One region of the Streptomyces sp. DT2A-34 genome, then DNA from elsewhere that is predicted to be linked to it. Evidence: riboswitches for the same ligand, from Rfam matches in the RefSeq annotation. Region 1 holds a riboswitch; the other holds the start of a gene.

Region 1 (8,666 bases):
TCTTCAGGGACTTTCACGCCTGTCCCAGGGAGCTTCCAGGGACTTTCCGCCGCGTAAGCGGGAAAGGCCCCGACAGCGCTGAAAAACACGAACGCGCCGGTCAGGGCCCATCCCCTCAGCACTCGATGATGTTCACCGCCAACCCACCCCGAGCCGTCTCCTTGTACTTCACCGACATGTCGGCCCCCGTGTCCTTCATCGTCTTGATGACCTTGTCCAGGGACACCTTGTGCGAGCCGTCCCCGCGCATCGCCATCCGCGCCGCCGTGACCGCCTTCACCGCGGCCATGCCGTTGCGCTCGATGCAGGGGATCTGGACGAGGCCGCCGACCGGGTCGCAGGTGAGGCCGAGGTTGTGTTCCATGCCGATCTCGGCGGCGTTCTCGACCTGTTCGGGGGAGCCGCCGAGCACCTCCGCCAGGGCGCCCGCCGCCATCGAGCAGGCCGAGCCCACCTCGCCCTGGCAGCCGACCTCGGCGCCGGAGATGGACGCGTTCTCCTTGAAGAGCATGCCGATGGCGCCGGCGGCCAGCAGGAAGCGGACCGCGCCTTCATCGTCCGCGCCCGGCACGAAGTTGATGTAGTAGTGGAGTACGGCTGGGATGATTCCCGCGGCTCCGTTGGTCGGAGCGGTCACGACCCGGCCGCCCGCCGCGTTCTCCTCGTTCACGGCCATCGCGTAGAGCGTGATCCACTCCATGGCGAGCGCCTTCGGGTCGCCCTCGGAGCGCAGCTTGCGGGCCGTGTTCGCCGCCCGGCGACGGACCTTCAGGCCGCCCGGCAGGATGCCCTCCCGCGACATGCCCCGCGACACGCACTCCCGCATCACCCGCCAGATCTCCAGCAGACCCGCGCGGATCTCCTCCTCCGTGCGCCAGGCCCGCTCGTTCTCCAGCATCAGCGACGAGATCGACAGGCCCGTCTCCTGCGTCAGGCGCAGCAGCTCGTCGCCCGTGCGGAAGGGGTACTTCAGGACCGTGTCGTCGAGTTTGATGCGGTCCGCGCCCACCGCCTCCTCGTCGACGACGAAGCCGCCGCCCACCGAGTAGTAGGTCTTGGACAGCAGCTCCCCGCCGGACGCGTCGTACGCCCGGATCGTCATGCCGTTCGCGTGGTAGGGGAGTGCTTTACGGCGGTGCAGGATCAGGTCGTCGTCGAAGGAGAACGGGATGTCGCGCTCGCCGAGCAGACGCAGCACGCCCGCTTCCTTGATCGCCTCCACCCGCTCGTCCGCCGTCTCCACGTCCACCGTGCGCGGCGAGGCGCCCTCCAGGCCGAGCAGCACCGCCTTGGGGGTGCCGTGACCGTGGCCGGTCGCGCCCAGGGAGCCGTACAGCTCGCAGCGTACGGACGCGACGGAGTCCAGCAGGCCCTCGTTGCGCAGCCGGCGGGCGAAGATGCGTGCCGCGCGCATCGGGCCGACCGTGTGGGAGCTGGACGGGCCGATGCCGATCGAGAACAGGTCGAAGACCGAGATGGCCACGGGGACTCCTCAATACGGGGGGCGGTGCAAGGGGGTGGGGTGTCCCGCTCACCTACGAGTGTGCGGGACACCCCACGAAAAGGGACTACTTGTTCAGACCGGGGTACAGCGGGTGCTTGTCGGCCAGCGCCTTGACCCGGGCCTTGAGGGACTCGGCGTCGTAGGACGGCTTGAGCGTCTCGGCGATCACGTCCGCGACCTCGGTGAAGTCCTCGGCCTCGAAGCCACGGGTGGCCAGGGCGGGCGTGCCGATGCGCAGGCCCGACGTCACCATCGGCGGGCGCGGGTCGTTCGGGACGGCGTTGCGGTTGACCGTGATGCCGACCTCGTGCAGGCGGTCCTCGGCCTGCTGGCCGTCCAGCTCGGACTCGCGCAGGTCGACCAGGATCAGGTGCACGTCGGTGCCGCCGGACAGGACGTTCACGCCGGCCGCACGCGCGTCGTCGGCCGTCAGCCGCTCGGCGAGGATCTTCGCGCCCTCGATCGTACGACGCTGACGCTCCTTGAACTCCTCGCTAGCGGCGACCTTGAAGGAGACCGCCTTGGCCGCGATCACGTGCTCCAGGGGGCCGCCCTGGAAGCCCGGGAAGACGGACGAGTTCAGCTTCTTCGCGAAGTCCTTCTTCGCGAGGATGATGCCGCCGCGCGGGCCGCCCAGCGTCTTGTGGGTGGTGGAGGTGACGACGTCCGCGTACTCGACCGGGTTCGGGTGGAGACCGGCGGCCACCAGGCCCGCGAAGTGCGCCATGTCGACCCACAGGTACGCCTCGACCTCGTCGGCGATCCGGCGGAACTCGGCGAAGTCCAGCTGCCGCGGGTACGCCGACCAGCCCGCGATGATCACCTTCGGCCGGTGCTCCTTGGCGAGCCGCTCGACCTCGGCCATGTCCACCAGGCCGGAGTCGTCCACGTGGTACGGGACGACCTTGAACTGCTTGCCGGAGAAGTTCAGCCGCATCCCGTGGGTGAGGTGGCCGCCGTGGGCCAGGTCCAGGCCGAGGATGGTGTCGCCGGGCTGGGCCAGAGCGAACAGGGCGGCCTGGTTGGCGGAGGCGCCGGAGTGGGGCTGGACGTTGGCGTACTCGGCGCCGAACAGTTCCTTGACCCGGTCGATGGCGATCTGCTCGGCGACGTCGACGTGCTCGCAGCCGCCGTAGTAGCGCCGGCCCGGGTAGCCCTCGGCGTACTTGTTGGTGGCGACCGAGCCCTGTGCCTCCATGACCGCGACCGGCGCGAAGTTCTCGGAGGCGATCATCTCCAGGGTGGACTGCTGGCGCTCCAGCTCGGCGTCGAGCGCGGCGGCGATGGCCGGGTCCAGCTCGTGCAGGGGCGTGTTCAGAAGCGACTTGTCAGACATGGGGGATACGGCTCCTCAGCCGGTGGTGTGGGCGTCGTACTCGTCGGCGGAGAGCAGGTCGGCCGGCTCCTCCGTGACGCGTACCTTGAACAGCCAGCCGCCCTCGAAGGGGGCGGAGTTCACCAGCGCCGGGTCGTTCACCACGTCCTCGTTGATCTCGGTGATCTCGCCGGTGACCGGGGAGTACAGGTCCGAGACCGACTTGGTCGACTCCAGCTCGCCGCAGGTGTCACCCGCGGTCACGGTCGAGCCGACCTCGGGGAGCTGAGCGTAGACGACATCGCCGAGCGCGTTGGCCGCGAACTCGGTGATGCCGACCGTCGCGACGCCGTCCTCGGCGCTCGACAGCCACTCGTGCTCCTTGCTGTAGCGCAGCTGCTGGGGGTTGCTCATGGCCTGAATTCTCCTGTACGCGCGGGAGTGGTGAGGAATGGGGGACTGCTGGAAACGTGCGTGAGCAGCGGAAATGTGCGCAGGGTCACGCACGGGCCGCTGTCGGTCTGTACTTCTCGGCCAGTCCGGTGCTTCCGGTTCCCGGCCAGTGTGGTGCTTCCGGCGTTACTTCTGCCGCTTGTAGAACGGCAGCGCCACGACCTCGTACGGCTCATGGCTGCCGCGGATGTCCACGCCGACCCCGGCCGTGCCCGGCGCCGAGTGCGCCGCGTCGACGTACGCCATGGCGATCGGCTTGCCCAGCGTGGGGGAGGGGGCACCCGAGGTGACCTCGCCGATGACCGCGCCGCCGGCGACGACCGGGTACCCGGCGCGCGGGACGCGACGCCCCTCGGCGACCAGGCCGACCAGGACGCGCGGCGGATTCTCCGAGGCACGGGAGGCTGCCGCGGCCAGCGCCTCACGCCCCACGAAGTCGCCCTCCTTCTCGAACTTCACCACCCGGCCGAGCCCGGCGTCGAAGGGGGTGAGGGAGGTCGACAGCTCATGGCCGTACAGCGGCATGCCCGCCTCCAGGCGCAGCGTGTCCCGGCAGGAGAGCCCGCACGGGACCAGGCCGACGCCCTCGCCCGCCTCGGTCAGCGCCTGCCACAGCTCGACGGCGTGCTCCGGCCTCACGAACAGCTCGAAGCCGTCCTCGCCGGTGTAACCGGTGCGCGCGATGAGGGCGGGCACGCCGGCGACGGTGCCGGGCAGGCCGGCGTAGTACTTCAGGCCGTCGAGGTCGGCGTCGGTGAGGGACTTCAGGATGCCGGGGGACTCCGGTCCCTGGACGGCGATCAGCGCGTAGGCGTCCCGGTCGTCGCGCACCTCGGCGTCGAAGCCGGTCACCCGCTCGGTCAGCGCGTCCAGCACGACCTGGGCGTTGGAGGCGTTGGCGACGATCATGTACTCGGTCTCGGCGAGCCGGTAGACGATCAGGTCGTCCAGGATGCCGCCGTCGGCCCGGCAGATCATGGTGTAGCGGGCGCGGCCCACGCCGACGGAGGCGATGTCGCCGACGAGGGCGTAGTTCAGCAGCTGAGCCGCCTCGGGCCCCGTCACGGTGATCTCGCCCATGTGGGAGAGGTCGAACAGGCCGGCCCTGGTACGTACGGCGTTGTGCTCGTCGCGCTCGGAGCCGTAGCGCAGGGGCATGTCCCAGCCGGCGAAGTCGGTCATCGTCGCGCCGAGCGAGCGATGCAGGGCATCGAGCGCGGTGTGACGGAGTTCTTCTGTACTGCTCATCGGACGGTTGTCTCCCAAGGGATGACGGGCGAGGTCGTTCCTCCCCATCTGTCATCGGAACCTGAGAGGTTCGCCACGACCGCCACAGGGACGATCACGGTTTGCACCTTGGGTGGAGCCACGCCTCTCGAAGAGAGAGGCAGCGGCCCGCTTTTCAGATGTGCCTCGCCCGCGCGGTAACGGGGCCTGAGAGATTCAAGGGAGGGACTTGCTCCTTCGGCGCCCCGGCGATGCACTGCCAGGGACTCTCCCGCGCGGATTCAAACGGCCGGTATGCAGTTGGCGCGCACATCATTGCATGCCGGGACGGTTCTGCGGCAGGCCGCGTCTGTAACCGGCTTGTGGCGGGAAGCGAACAAAAACCGAGAGATCCTCTATTACCTTCTCTTTACGCTCAGTGGGGATGGGTACCCCTGACCCCGGAGGAGGACGATGACGGTGAACCGCACGACGGCGTACGCCACGACCTCGGGCATCGCGCTGCCCAAGCAGCCCGCGGCCCCGGCCGCCGAAGCCCGCGGTACGCACCTCGCACCCGTGGTCCGCGACCTGCGCGAGCGTTCCGGCCACAGCCCGCACGCCCTGCTCTTCGGGCCCGAGGACCTCGTGGTGATCACCGGCCTGCCCGGCAGCGGCAAGTCGACGCTGATGCGCCGGACCGTGAAGGGCACCCGCGTCGACTCCCAGGACACCCGGGACCGCTGGGCCGCCCGCATGCCCCGCTTCCTCCCCTACGCCGTCTACCGCCCCCTGGTCCGCATGGCGCACTACGCCGGACTGCGCCGAGCCCTGCGCTCCGGCGAGGGCGTCGTCGTGCACGACTGCGGTACGCAGGCCTGGGTGCGCGGCTGGCTGGCCCGCGAGGCCCGCCGCCGCGGCGGCACCCTGCACCTGCTGCTGCTCGACGTCCCCCCGGGCACCGCCCTGGAGGGCCAGCGCGAACGCGGCCGGGGCGTCTCCCGCTATGCCTTCCTGCGCCACCGCAGAGCGGCCGCCCACCTGCTGCACTCGGTGGAGAAGGGCCACCTGCCCCAGGGCTGCGCCTCGGCGGTGCTGATCGACCGGGAGGCGGCGGACGTCCTGCGCCGGATCGACTTCACGGCCTGAGCGGCCGTAGACCTGCAGGGAGTGGTCACCCGCTAGCCTTTTGAGCCACAGCAGCGGTTCACAGCAGGCGGTTGAGAGCAGATGGACTTCCCAGCGGATCTCCCGGCGGACCTCCCCGCGGACTTCCCGGCACCGGCACACCCCCAGCCACACGGCGGGTGGCCCGGCAACGAACTGGAGGAGGTGCTCTCGGCCTCCCTCGGCGTGCCCTCGGCGGGCGGCCGGATCATCGAGGTGCTGGGCCGCAGCTTCGTCTGGGTGCCCCTGCCGGGCGGCGGCGGCCCGCACAGCGGCCCGCTGGACCTGCCCACGGTGGAGATCGGGGGCCAGGCGTACGTCCCCGTCTTCAGCTCCGAGGAACAGTTCCGCCAGGTCGCCGGCTCCCACATGTCGTACACCGTCGCCCCCGCCGTGGAGTTCGCCCGCGGTCTGCCCCCGCAGGTGGGCATCGCCCTGAATCCGGACGGCGTGGTCGGCGTTCCGCTGCCCCCGGCGGCGGTGGCCGACCTGTGCCGGGTGGGCCGCACTCCGCTGGACGGCCTCAACTCCGGCGGCCGCGTCAAGCTCTACGAGCCCGACTGGCAGGACGACCCGATCGACTTCCTCGCGGCGGCGTCGGCCGAGTTCGCCGAAACCGGCGTGGTCGTGACGGCCCGCCGCTGCCTCGCGGCGATCGAGACGGCCGACCCGGTGATGTTCATAGGCGTGGAACTCTCCCACTGGGAGGGCGACCTGCGCGCCGCCCCCATGGACGCCCTCGCCCGAGCCCTGGGCCGGGCCCCGGCCCAGTGGCCGGTCAACCTGGTCCTGTTGGACGTGGCCCAGGACCCGGTGATCGAGTGGATGCGCGCAAAGGTACGGCCCTTCTACCAGCGGAACTCGTAACGTCCCTCGGGGCCAGCACCCCTTGAGGGGCGCGGGGCTGTATCGACGTGCGGCTCCGCCGCGTGGGCGCGACAAGCCACACGCGACCCGCAGCCCGCAGACCACATCAAGTCCCGAGTTCTCAACGCTTAAGCTGGTTGCGAAAACGGCTGTTTCCCGAAGGGGCGGTAAAAGGTGAGCGCGAGCGGCACCACCTCGACCGGACAGGTCGAGCACATGCTGCGCCAGGTGACGCCCGGGCGCTACGACGCCTACGAGGCCCTCCTGCGCGCGCTCGCGACCCCGTCCACCGGCCAGGTCTGGATGCTGCTGTGGCACGGCCAGGCCGGCTCCCCGGACGCCCAGTACGGAAACATGGAGGTCGACGGCCACGGCTACGCCCCGTGCGTCACCTCCGCACAGGAGCTGTCGGCCAGCGGCTGGAACCGCTCGTACGAGGTCGTCGACGGAGTCGACGTGGCCCGCACCCTCTACCCGGACCACTACGGTCTCTGGCTGAACCCGCACGCCCCGGGCGGCGGCGTCGGCATCCCGTGGCTCGACCTGCGCCGCATCGCCACCGGCCTGGACCGCCAGCCCGCGGGCCCCCTGCGCCTGTCCGAGCCCGGTATCGAGATCCCGCAGTTCTACGCCCTGCTCGCGCAGAACGCCCACCGCACCCCGGCCGTCCGCTCTCTGCGCCGCGCCTGGGTGCAGCCGGCGCTCGGCGCGCCGTATCTCGCCATCGGGCTCGACGTGTACGACACCAGCCCGCCCGCCGTGGACTCGGTGCGCTCGATGATGTCGCAGTCGATCGGCGCGTGTCCGGACGGGCTGCCGGTGTCGACCGTGGCGATGTCGGACGAGTACGACCCGGTCGCCATGTGGATGCGGGCGAGCGCCCGCCCCTTCTACGACCGCGAGGCACACGCCCCCGCCCCCGCGCAGGCGCCGGCCGCCGGCTACGGCTACCCACCGGCACAGGGCCGTTACTGATCATCCGGCGGCTAACCTACTGTTCAGTCCGCAGCCCGGCTGTCGTAGCCGTAAGCGGCTTCCGACTTCGGTTTCGCAGGTAGATCTCCGCGCGTAGATACGATCGGAAGATCCCGGTCCATCCTCATACGCCCCAACTGGGTCCCGTCCGGCCGTCGTTACCCGCTGTTCGAATAACGGAACCCACCAGACAGCATCACGGTTGCGCATCCTTTCCCCGCCAACTCTGGCAACAGATCGCCAAAGCGTTGAAGACTCCCCGCTAGACACGGGCCGGTCGGTCCTGTGTACGAGTGGAAGCAACCGCTACAGCGGCAGCCAGGGGGGCCGACAACCGTCGGCCGAGAGGGGTCAGACTCACCGTGACGGCACCGATCGAGACCACCGGATCGCAGGCCGAGGCCCAGCCCGAGGCCGTGCTGAAGGGTGTCGAGTCCAAGCAGATCGAGGGCCGGTCTCTCGGGCAGATCGCCTGGACCCGTTTCAAGAAGGACAAGGTGGCGGTCGCCGGAGGCGTCATCGTCATCCTGCTGATCCTGCTGGCGGTGCTCTCCCGACCCATCCAGGCCCTCTTCGGACTGGACCCGAACGCCCTGAACCAGGACCTGATCGACCCCAACACCTCGCTGCCCAAGGGCGACTTCGGTGGCATGAGCTGGGAGCACCCGCTCGGTGTCGAGCCGAAGTTCGGCCGCGACATCGCCACCCGCATCCTCGAGGGCTCCTGGGTCTCGCTGGTCGTCGCCTTCGGCGCCACGATCCTGTCCAACACGATCGGCGCGGTCCTCGGTGTAGTGGCCGGCTACTACGGCGGCCGGGTCGACACGATCATCAGCCGGATGATGGACACCTTCCTGGCCTTCCCTCTGCTGCTGTTCGCCATCGCCATCTCGGCCACCCTGCAGGGCGGTGCCTTCGGGCTGGAGGGCCTGCCGCTGCACATCACCGTGCTGATCTTCGTCATCGGCTTCTTCAACTGGCCCTACCTGGGCCGTATCGTGCGCGGCCAGACGCTGGCCCTGCGCGAGCGGGAGTTCGTCGACGCCTCGCGGGGGATGGGGGCCAAGGGGCCCTACATCCTCTTCCGGGAGCTGCTGCCGAACCTCGTCGGCCCGATCATCGTCTACTCGACGCTGCTCATCCCGACCAACATCCTCTTCGAGGCGTCCCTGAGCTTCC
Region 2 (8,666 bases), 5.8 Mb from region 1:
CGAGTTCGAGTCCGGCCTGACCGTACGCGGCGAGGTCCTGCACAACCGCTACCGCGTCCTGACGCTGGAGTCCTCCTCCATCTCCAACGCCCTGGCCGCGCTGCTCCTGCACGTCCGCGACACGACCGGCCGCATCCCGCACATCTACTTCGAGTGGACCGAGGGCAACCCCTTCGCCAACTTCCTGCGCTTCTTCCTCTTCGGCCAGGGCGAGGTCGCCCCGGTCACCCGCGAGGTGCTGCGCGAGGCGGAGCCGGACCGGGACCGCAGGCCCCGGGTGCACACCGGCTGAAACGGCCGCGGACATCAGAATCGCGTCAAGGTTGCACCGTAAGGCGTCAGAGCACCGTGAAGCGGCGGCCGTTCCGGCGCCCTGGCCCCTACCGTCTGCACTGTGCCGTCCGGAGGAAGCAGACCGCGTCCGGCCCCGACCGGCGACCGCCACTGGCGTGTCAACGCTCGCTTCGCCATGGGCTGCGCTCTGGCCTTCCTCGGCATGGCCCTGCTGGTCGACTATGACGCGCAGACCCTGACCCCGCCCCGCGCCCTGCTGTGGCTGGTGCTGACGGCCGTGGTCTTCACGATCCTGCTCCCGCAGCGCGTGACCGCGGGCCCGGGATGGCTGGCGGTACGGGGGCTCGTACGACGGCAGGCGGTGCGCACGGACGCGCTGGTGACGGTACGGCAGTACGGCGACATCTCCGCGCACCTGACCCTGTGCGACACGGACGGCCGCCGCCTGGAACTGGACCCACGGATCCTCGTCGCCAACCCGCTGCTGTGGCACGAGGTGGACACCGGGGTACGCCGCTCACGCCAACGCGGGACGCTGCGCGAGGGCGCGGACGTACTGGAGCGGCTGGGGCATCAGATCGACGACGCGACGACGCAAGCGGTACTCAAGGCGTCGGGGATCTCCTGAACTCCGCACTACGGTAGGGACCGACCCAAAAGCCTCAATCAATAACAAACGCCCCTACCCCCACCACTTGCGAGGCGTCCTCCATGACCCTGAGCATCCGCAACCAACTCCCCGGCACGATCACCGCCATCACCCCCGGCGAGGTCATGGCAACGGTCAAGCTCCGCCTCACCGGCGGCCAGGACCTCACCGCGGCGATCACCCTGGAAGCCGTCGAGAACCTCGGCCTGGCCGAAGGCACCGCCGTGAACGCGCTCGTGAAAGCGACGGAGATCTCCCTCGCCACGGCTCCGATCGACGGCCTGTCCATCCGCAACCGGCTTCCCGGCAAGATCACCGGCATCGCCACGGGCGGCGCGATGGCGTCGGTCAAGGTCGCCGTGGAGGGCGGTGCCCTGACCGCGCTCATCACCAGGGACGCCACCACGGACCTCGCGCTCTCCCTCGGATCCCCGGTCGTCGCGCTCATCAAGGCGACGGAAGTGGCCCTGGCGACGGCGTGACACGGAAGGGCTCCGCCCGGCCCGGTACGGCCGGGGCGGAGCCCTTCCTTCACCTGTGTCTGTACGTCAGCCCTCGTACGCGTCCAGCGGCGGGCAGGAGCACACGAGATTGCGGTCGCCGAAGGCCTGGTCGATCCGGCGCACCGGCGGCCAGTACTTGTCGGCGGCCGCGACCCCGGCCGGGAACACGGCCTCCGCACGGCTGTATGCGTGCTCCCACTCCCCGCCCAGCGCCCCGGCGGTGTGCGGCGCGTTCCGCAGCGGGTTGTCGTCGGCGGGCCACTCCCCCGACCCGACCTTCTCGATCTCCGCACGGATGGCGATCATCGCCTCGCAGAACCGGTCCAGTTCGGTCAGGTCCTCGGACTCGGTCGGCTCGATCATCAGCGTCCCGGCCACCGGGAACGACATCGTCGGCGCGTGGAAGCCGTAGTCGATGAGCCGCTTGGCCACGTCGTCGACGCTCACACCGGTCGCCTTGGTCAGCGGCCGCAGATCGATGATGCACTCGTGCGCGACGAGCCCGCCGGGCCCGGTGTAGAGCACCGGGTAGTGCGGCTCCAGTCGCTTGGCGATGTAGTTGGCGGACAGCACGGCCACCTGCGTGGCCCGCTTGAGCCCCTCGCCGCCCATGAGCCGGACGTACGCCCACGAGATCGGCAGGATCCCGGCGGAACCCCAGGGCGCGGCCGAGATCGGCCCGACGCCCGTCTCCGGACCGGCCGCGGGCTGCAACGGGTGGTTCGGCAGATACGGCGCCAGATGCGCACGCACACCCACGGGCCCGACCCCCGGGCCGCCACCGCCATGCGGAATGCAGAAGGTCTTGTGCAGGTTCAGGTGCGAGACGTCACCACCGAAGTGCCCCGGCTTGGCAAGCCCCACCAGGGCGTTGAGGTTGGCACCGTCGACGTACACCTGCCCGCCGGCCTCGTGCACCTGCGCGCAGATGTCGGCGACGTGCTCCTCGAACACACCGTGCGTCGACGGGTACGTGATCATCAGCACCGACAGCTCGTCCCGGTACTGCTCGATCTTGGCCCGCAGGTCCTCGACGTCGATCTCACCGTCCTCGGCGGTCTTCACGACGACGACCTTCATGCCGGCCATGACGGCGCTGGCGGCGTTGGTCCCATGGGCGGAGGACGGAATCAGACACACGGTCCGCTGCTCGTCCCCGTTGGCCCGGTGGTATCCGCGTACGGCGAGCAGCCCGGCCAGCTCACCCTGCGAGCCGGCGTTGGGCTGCAGCGACACCTTGTCGTAGCCGGTGACCTCGGCGAGACGTTCCTCCAGCTCACGGATGAGCGTCAGATAGCCCTGCGCCTGCTCGGCCGGCGCGAAGGGGTGCAGCTGCCCGAACTCCGGCCAGGTGACCGGCTCCATCTCGGTCGTGGCGTTGAGCTTCATGGTGCAGGACCCGAGCGGGATCATGCCCCGGTCCAGCGCGTAGTCGCGGTCGGCGAGCCTGCGCAGGTAGCGCAGCATCGCGGTCTCGGAGCGGTTCTGGTGGAAGACGGGGTGCGTGAGGTAGTCGTCGCTGCGCAGCAGCCCGCCCGCGAGCGCGTCCTCGGTCACCGCGTCCAGCGCCTCGATGTCCCCCTCGACCCCGAACGCCGTCCATACGGCGCCCAGTTGGGCCCGCGTGGTGGTCTCGTCACAGGCGACGGACACGTGGTCGGCGTCGACGAGGTGCAGGTTGACGCCGTTCTGCCGGGCGGCGGCGACGATCTCGGCGGCCTTCGCAGGCACGCGCACGGTCAGCGTGTCGAAGTAGGAGCCGTGCACGACCTCGACCCCACCCGCCGTGAGACCCGCGGCGAGGAGGGAGGCGTACCGATGCGTCCGCCGGGCGATGCCCTTCAAACCCTCGGGCCCGTGGTACACGGCGTACATCCCGGCCATCACGGCGAGCAGCACCTGAGCGGTGCAGATGTTGCTGGTCGCCTTCTCGCGCCGGATGTGCTGCTCACGTGTCTGCAGGGCCAGCCGGTATGCCTTGTTCCCGTCCGCGTCCACGGACACACCCACGAGCCGCCCCGGCAGGCTGCGCGCGAACTTCTCGTGCACGGCCATGTAACCCGCGTGCGGCCCGCCGAAGCCCATCGGCACACCGAACCGCTGCGTCGTCCCGACCGCGATGTCCGCCCCGAGCTCACCGGGCGACTTCAGCAGCGTCAGCGCGAGCAGATCGGCGGCCACGGTGACGAGAGCACCGAGTTCATGGGCCTGCTCGATGACGGGCTTGATGTCCCGTACGACACCGGAGGCGCCCGGATACTGAAGGAGCACGCCGTTGATCTCACGGGAGGCGACGTCGGCCGGAATCCCGCCACTGAGGTCGGCGACGACGACCTCCACACCGGCCGGCTCGGCCCGGGTCTCGATCACGGCGACGGTCTGCGGCAGCACATCCGCGTCGACCAGGAACAGCCCCTTCTTGTTCTTGCCCATGCGCCGGGACAGGGCCACGGCCTCCGCCGCCGCCGTCCCCTCGTCGAGCAGCGAGGCACCGGAGGTCGGCAGCCCGGTGAGGTCGGCGACCATGGTCTGGAAGTTCAACAGGGCCTCGAGCCGCCCCTGAGAGATCTCCGGCTGGTACGGCGTATAGGCCGTGTACCAGGCAGGGTTCTCCATGACATTGCGCAGGATGACCGGCGGCGTGAAGGTCCCGTAGTACCCGAGCCCGATCATCGAGTCCAGCACCTGGTTGCGATCGGCGAGCGACCGCAGCTCGGCGAGCACCTCGGCCTCGGTACGCGCCCCCGGCAGATCGAGGGAGTCGGCATTCTTGATCACATCCGGCACCGCGGCGGCGGTGAGCTCATCGAGCGAGCCGTACCCGACGTGGGCCAGCATCTTGGCGCGAGCCTCGTGATCAGGACCGATATGACGCTGCTCGAAGGGGATCCCCTGTTCGAGCTCGGAGAGCGGAATGCGATGGGCGGTCATTACGGAGGCCTCCTGGTCTGACACGACCTTCGGGGGGCACCACGGCACGGGTACCCGGACGGCCTCCCCCTCTGTCATCTCAACCTGAGAGCTTCACCGGGATCGCCACAGGGGCTCCCGGTTTTCACCGTCGGTGAGAGCGGAAGCCGTCGGCTCCCGCCCTGCTTTCCAGAGTGACCTCGTCCGTGCGGTACGTGAGCCTGAGAGATTCCGGGGAGGATTTGCTCCTTCGGCGCCTCCGGATGGTGTCCGGAGGACTCTCCCGCACGGGGTCAGCAGCCGCTAGCAAGCCTACCAGCGGGGTCAACGCACGAACCTTCGAGTGGCCGGGCTCACCAAAGTGCCTTTTCGTAGTGCTTACGGATGGAGTTGCGACCAAGTGGAGGGCCCGTGCAGACCGACATCGATCCGCGCAACCTGATCGGCCGCAAGGCCTTCGACCGCAACGGCACCAAGATCGGCACCATCGACGAGGTCTACCTCGACGACGCGACCGGAGTGCCGGAATGGGCAGCGATACGCACCGGCCTGTTCTCCCGGGACGCCTTCGTCCCCCTGGAGCCCAGCGAAATGCTCGAGGGCAGCCTCCACGTCCCCTTCGACCGCGCCCTGATCAAGGACGCCCCCGACTTCGGCGTCGGCCGCCACCTCTCCCCCGAACAGGAACTCCAGCTCTACCACCACTACGGCCTCGACGTGGCCCCGCCCTCCCCACCCCCGGACCGAGACTTCGGCAACTTGGCAGGCACGGAAACCCCAGAAGACAACGGCCCCAGACCAACACACCCCCACCGCTGATCACACACGACCACACCAGGCAGCTACCCCCCGGCCCCCACCTCAGAACAGACCGCCCCACCAACCCACCTGCGGAAACCACCACAGGACGCACCGCCCGAGTGCCCATAGCCGCGCCTACCAGTGCAGGCCGCGCCGCCCCAGCCTCCGCAGCTACGATCCGCCCGGAGAGCGCAGCTGTGCCGACGGCCCCCTCCAGGACGAGCCGCCCAGCCTGCGCAGCTGCCGACGCCCCTACAGAACGAGCCGCCCCAGCAGTCAATGGCTGCGGGCGCCCCTACCGGTCGGGCCCGCCCCAGCAGGCAGCTGCGCGCAGCGGCGGAAGGCGCCGTCGCCTCAACGTGCGTATCGCCGCATACCCCCTACAGGACGACCCGGCCACCGGGCGTAGCTGCGCACGGCACTACACAGGCGCAGCCCCAGCGGCAGCTCCGCGCAGTTGCAGGAGGCGCCACCGCCCGAGCCTGCAACGCCGCGGACGGCCCCACAGGACGGCCTGCCGAGCGTGTAGCCGCGGACGGCCCCCTGCAGGACGGCCTGCCCCAGCGTGCGTAGTCCGCGCACAGCCTCTACAGGACCGCCCGCCCACCGTGCACAGCTACGCACGCCCTGCACACCGGACCGCTCCAGCGGCCACAACTGCCAAAACCACTGCACGAGGAGTCGCCCCCACCAGCCATAGCTGCGGCTGCGGCACAAGGCCGCCGCTCAACGTACGTAGCTGCGGGCAGTCGTGCCGCTGGGGCGGCACGGGTGGGCGCAGCGGCACCCCGCCAGCGCGGGCAAGCGCCCCCACCCCACGGCGCCCTCCACGCCACCGCACGGCAGCGTCCACCCCCGCACCTCCTATCCAGACGCCACAGGCACCTCCCCCACGCCCCCACCATCCCCTTCCGGCAATCCGAAGTCCCCCACCTCTAAAACCCCACCAGTCCCGGAGTCCCCGCGCCCCCCACCCCCTCCATGTCTCCTCCGCACCAACGGCAACGGATCCGCCGCCTCCAACCCCGGATCGTCAACCCGAAACGTCCGCACCCGCCCCGGCTCCGACGACTCAGGCGTCTCAAACCGCACCGTCACCCGCCCAAGCCCGCTCCCCTGCACCCACCCATGCCCGTACTCGGCATGCCGCACATCGTGCCCCGCAGGCCACCGCCGCTCGACAGGCACAGACTGCCGCTCCTCCGCAGGCTCCTCGTGGTCGTCGCCCTCCTCCTCGGAGTGCTCAACCTGCTCCCCCGCGGCCTGCGCGAACAGATCCTCCTGCGTGTAGTCGGCCAACGCACTGACCCCAACCCCCAGCAGCCGTACACCCCCCGTCGTGTCCACGGAATCCAGCAGCCGCGCCGCAGCCTCCCGCACCACCGCCGGATCATCCGTGGGCCCACGCAGCGTCTCGGAACGGGTCAACGTGGAGAAGTCGTACCGCCGCACCTTCAGCACGATGGTCCGCCCGGACAACCCCGCCCCCCGCAACCGCCGCACACAACGATCGGCGAGCCGCTGCACCTCCAGGCCCACCCGAACCCGGTCGTGAATGTCCACGTCATACGTGTCCTCGACCGACACCGACTTGGCCTCCCGCTCGGCCACCACCGGCCGCTCGTCGTGCGCCAGCGCCATGGCGTACAGGGCATGCCCATGAGCCTTGCCCAGCAGCCGAACGAGCTCGTCCTCACCCGCCTCGGCGATCTCCTCGACCGTGTGGATCCCGGCCCGCCGCAGATGATCCCCCGTCGCCGGCCCCACCCCCGGCAACGTCCGCACGGACATCGGCCCGAGCAACGCCCGCTCGGTCCCGGGCTCGATCACCACCAGCCCATCGGGCTTGGCCTGCTCCGAGGCGATCTTCGCCAGCATCTTGGACGCGGCCAGCCCCACCGACCCCGCGAGCCCGGTGACCGCCCGTATGTCGGCGCGCAGCTTCGCCCCGACCAGCCGCGCGGATCCCTCGTCCCAGGCCGCTCCCGCGGCCTCCAGATCCACGAAGGCCTCGTCCAGGCTCAGCGGCTCCACCAGCGGCGACAGCTCCCGCAGCAGCGCCATCACCTGCTCGCTGACGTCACGGTAGATCCCGAAGCGCGGCACGAGATACGCGGCATTCGGCGCCAGTCGGCGAGCCTGCGCCATGGGCATCGCCGAGTGAACCCCGAACACCCGAGCCTCGTAGGACGCGGTGGCCACGACTCCCCGAGGCCCGAGCCCGCCCACGATCACAGCCTTCCCGCGCAGGCTCGGCTTGGATGCCTGCTCCACCGAAGCGTAGAAGGCATCCATGTCGAGATGCAGGATCGTAGGCGCGTTCCTCACATCTACGATGCTGCCTCACGCCACTGACAATGCCCTGCTACGACCGCCTGGTCCGCGATCCGCCGGACCTCGCCCTACGCCCGACCCCCGCGAGGCACGCTGTCGAAGGCCACAAGGACCGCTCAGCCGGCCCGGTTACGCCGCCGAGCCAGCTCATCGGCCGGATTGTGCCCGACCAGAGTCTCCCCGGTGTCGATCCGCTCCCCGTGCAGCTGCGACAAGGCGCTCTCGACGTCCCGCCACACCACACCCACGGCGATCCCGAAGATCCCCTGCCCACCCTGGAGCAGCGCATGGACCTCGTCCGGCGAGGTGCACTCGTAGACCGTCGCACCGTCGCTCATCAGCGTCATGCGCTCCAGATCACAAAAGCCCCGCTCCCGCAGATGCTGCACGGCGGTACGGATGTTCTGCAGCGACACACCGGTGTCGAGGAACCGCTTGACGATCTTCAGGACGACGACGTCCCGGAAGCTGTAAAGCCGCTGGGTCCCCGACCCGTACGCGGGCCGCACGCTCGGCTCGACGAGGCCGGTGCGGGCCCAGTAGTCCAGTTGCCGGTACGTGATGCCGGCGGCCGCACACGCCGTCGGACCGCGGTAGCCGATCTGCTCGGTCTCCATGGACGCCGCCCCTCCGCCACTGCTCGGCACGGCCGTCGGTCGCTGCGCAGCGTGATCGGCCGCGCTGCCCTGAAGCGGGCTCTGAAGCGGGTACGGGCCGCTTGCCCCGAAACTGCGTCCGGGGGCACCCCCAGCCGTACCGTCGCCGCTGCTTCTCACGCCGACCTCCGTCCTTGACCTGCCTTCTCGACGGTAGGCAGTCACCAGGGGTGCGTCAACGATCGCCACACTCGGCACGCCGAGTGATAATCACCCTAGGAGTGGTTTCCCGTACCCCACCGCGGGGAAAGGCTAGCCGAATGCGCTCGGAGCAAGGCGTAGGACGCTCGCGCTCGCCGCTGGCAAATACCGGCATTTGAGCCGTAACCGACTGTGGGCCGCACCCCCACGGACCGCGAGTCCGCCGGGCCGCCGCCCACGTCGCCTCACTGACTGCTGGTGCCGAAGTCTTCGGGCGAGATCTGGTCGAGGAACTCGCGGAACTTCTCCACCTCGTCCTCCTGCTCGTCCGGGATAGCGATGCCCGCGTCGTCGAGCACCCCGTCGCTGCCGTAGATC

What was found. Region 1 has a riboswitch for glycine ahead of gcvT (glycine cleavage system aminomethyltransferase GcvT). Riboswitches for the same ligand answer to the same signal wherever they lie in the genome.
Region 2: linked by a shared signal. The riboswitch ahead of gcvP (aminomethyl-transferring glycine dehydrogenase) and the one ahead of gcvT (glycine cleavage system aminomethyltransferase GcvT) in region 1 are both predicted to bind glycine.

The regions. Positions count from the first base shown of each region.
Region 1 covers NZ_JASTWJ010000001.1:2,832,979-2,841,644, reverse strand. The annotation lists gene QQM39_RS12310 (L-serine ammonia-lyase) at 116-1,483, opposite strand; gene glyA (serine hydroxymethyltransferase) at 1,569-2,840, opposite strand; gene gcvH (glycine cleavage system protein GcvH) at 2,856-3,233, opposite strand; gene gcvT (glycine cleavage system aminomethyltransferase GcvT) at 3,399-4,520, opposite strand; glycine riboswitch at 4,685-4,783, opposite strand; gene QQM39_RS12290 (AAA family ATPase) at 4,953-5,627, shown strand; gene QQM39_RS12285 (enhanced serine sensitivity protein SseB) at 5,709-6,512, shown strand; gene QQM39_RS12280 (enhanced serine sensitivity protein SseB C-terminal domain-containing protein) at 6,687-7,487, shown strand; gene QQM39_RS12275 (ABC transporter permease) at 7,850-8,666, shown strand, end outside.
Region 2 covers NZ_JASTWJ010000001.1:8,607,952-8,616,617, reverse strand. The annotation lists gene QQM39_RS38485 (amino acid transporter) at 1-292, shown strand, start outside; gene QQM39_RS38480 (hypothetical protein) at 470-922, shown strand; gene QQM39_RS38475 (molybdopterin-binding protein) at 1,006-1,425, shown strand; gene gcvP (aminomethyl-transferring glycine dehydrogenase) at 1,492-4,377, opposite strand; glycine riboswitch at 4,556-4,652, opposite strand; gene QQM39_RS38465 (PRC-barrel domain-containing protein) at 4,768-5,175, shown strand; gene QQM39_RS38460 (DNA polymerase IV) at 6,022-7,485, opposite strand; gene QQM39_RS38455 (MerR family transcriptional regulator) at 7,608-8,267, opposite strand; gene QQM39_RS38450 (bifunctional nuclease family protein) at 8,534-8,666, opposite strand, start outside.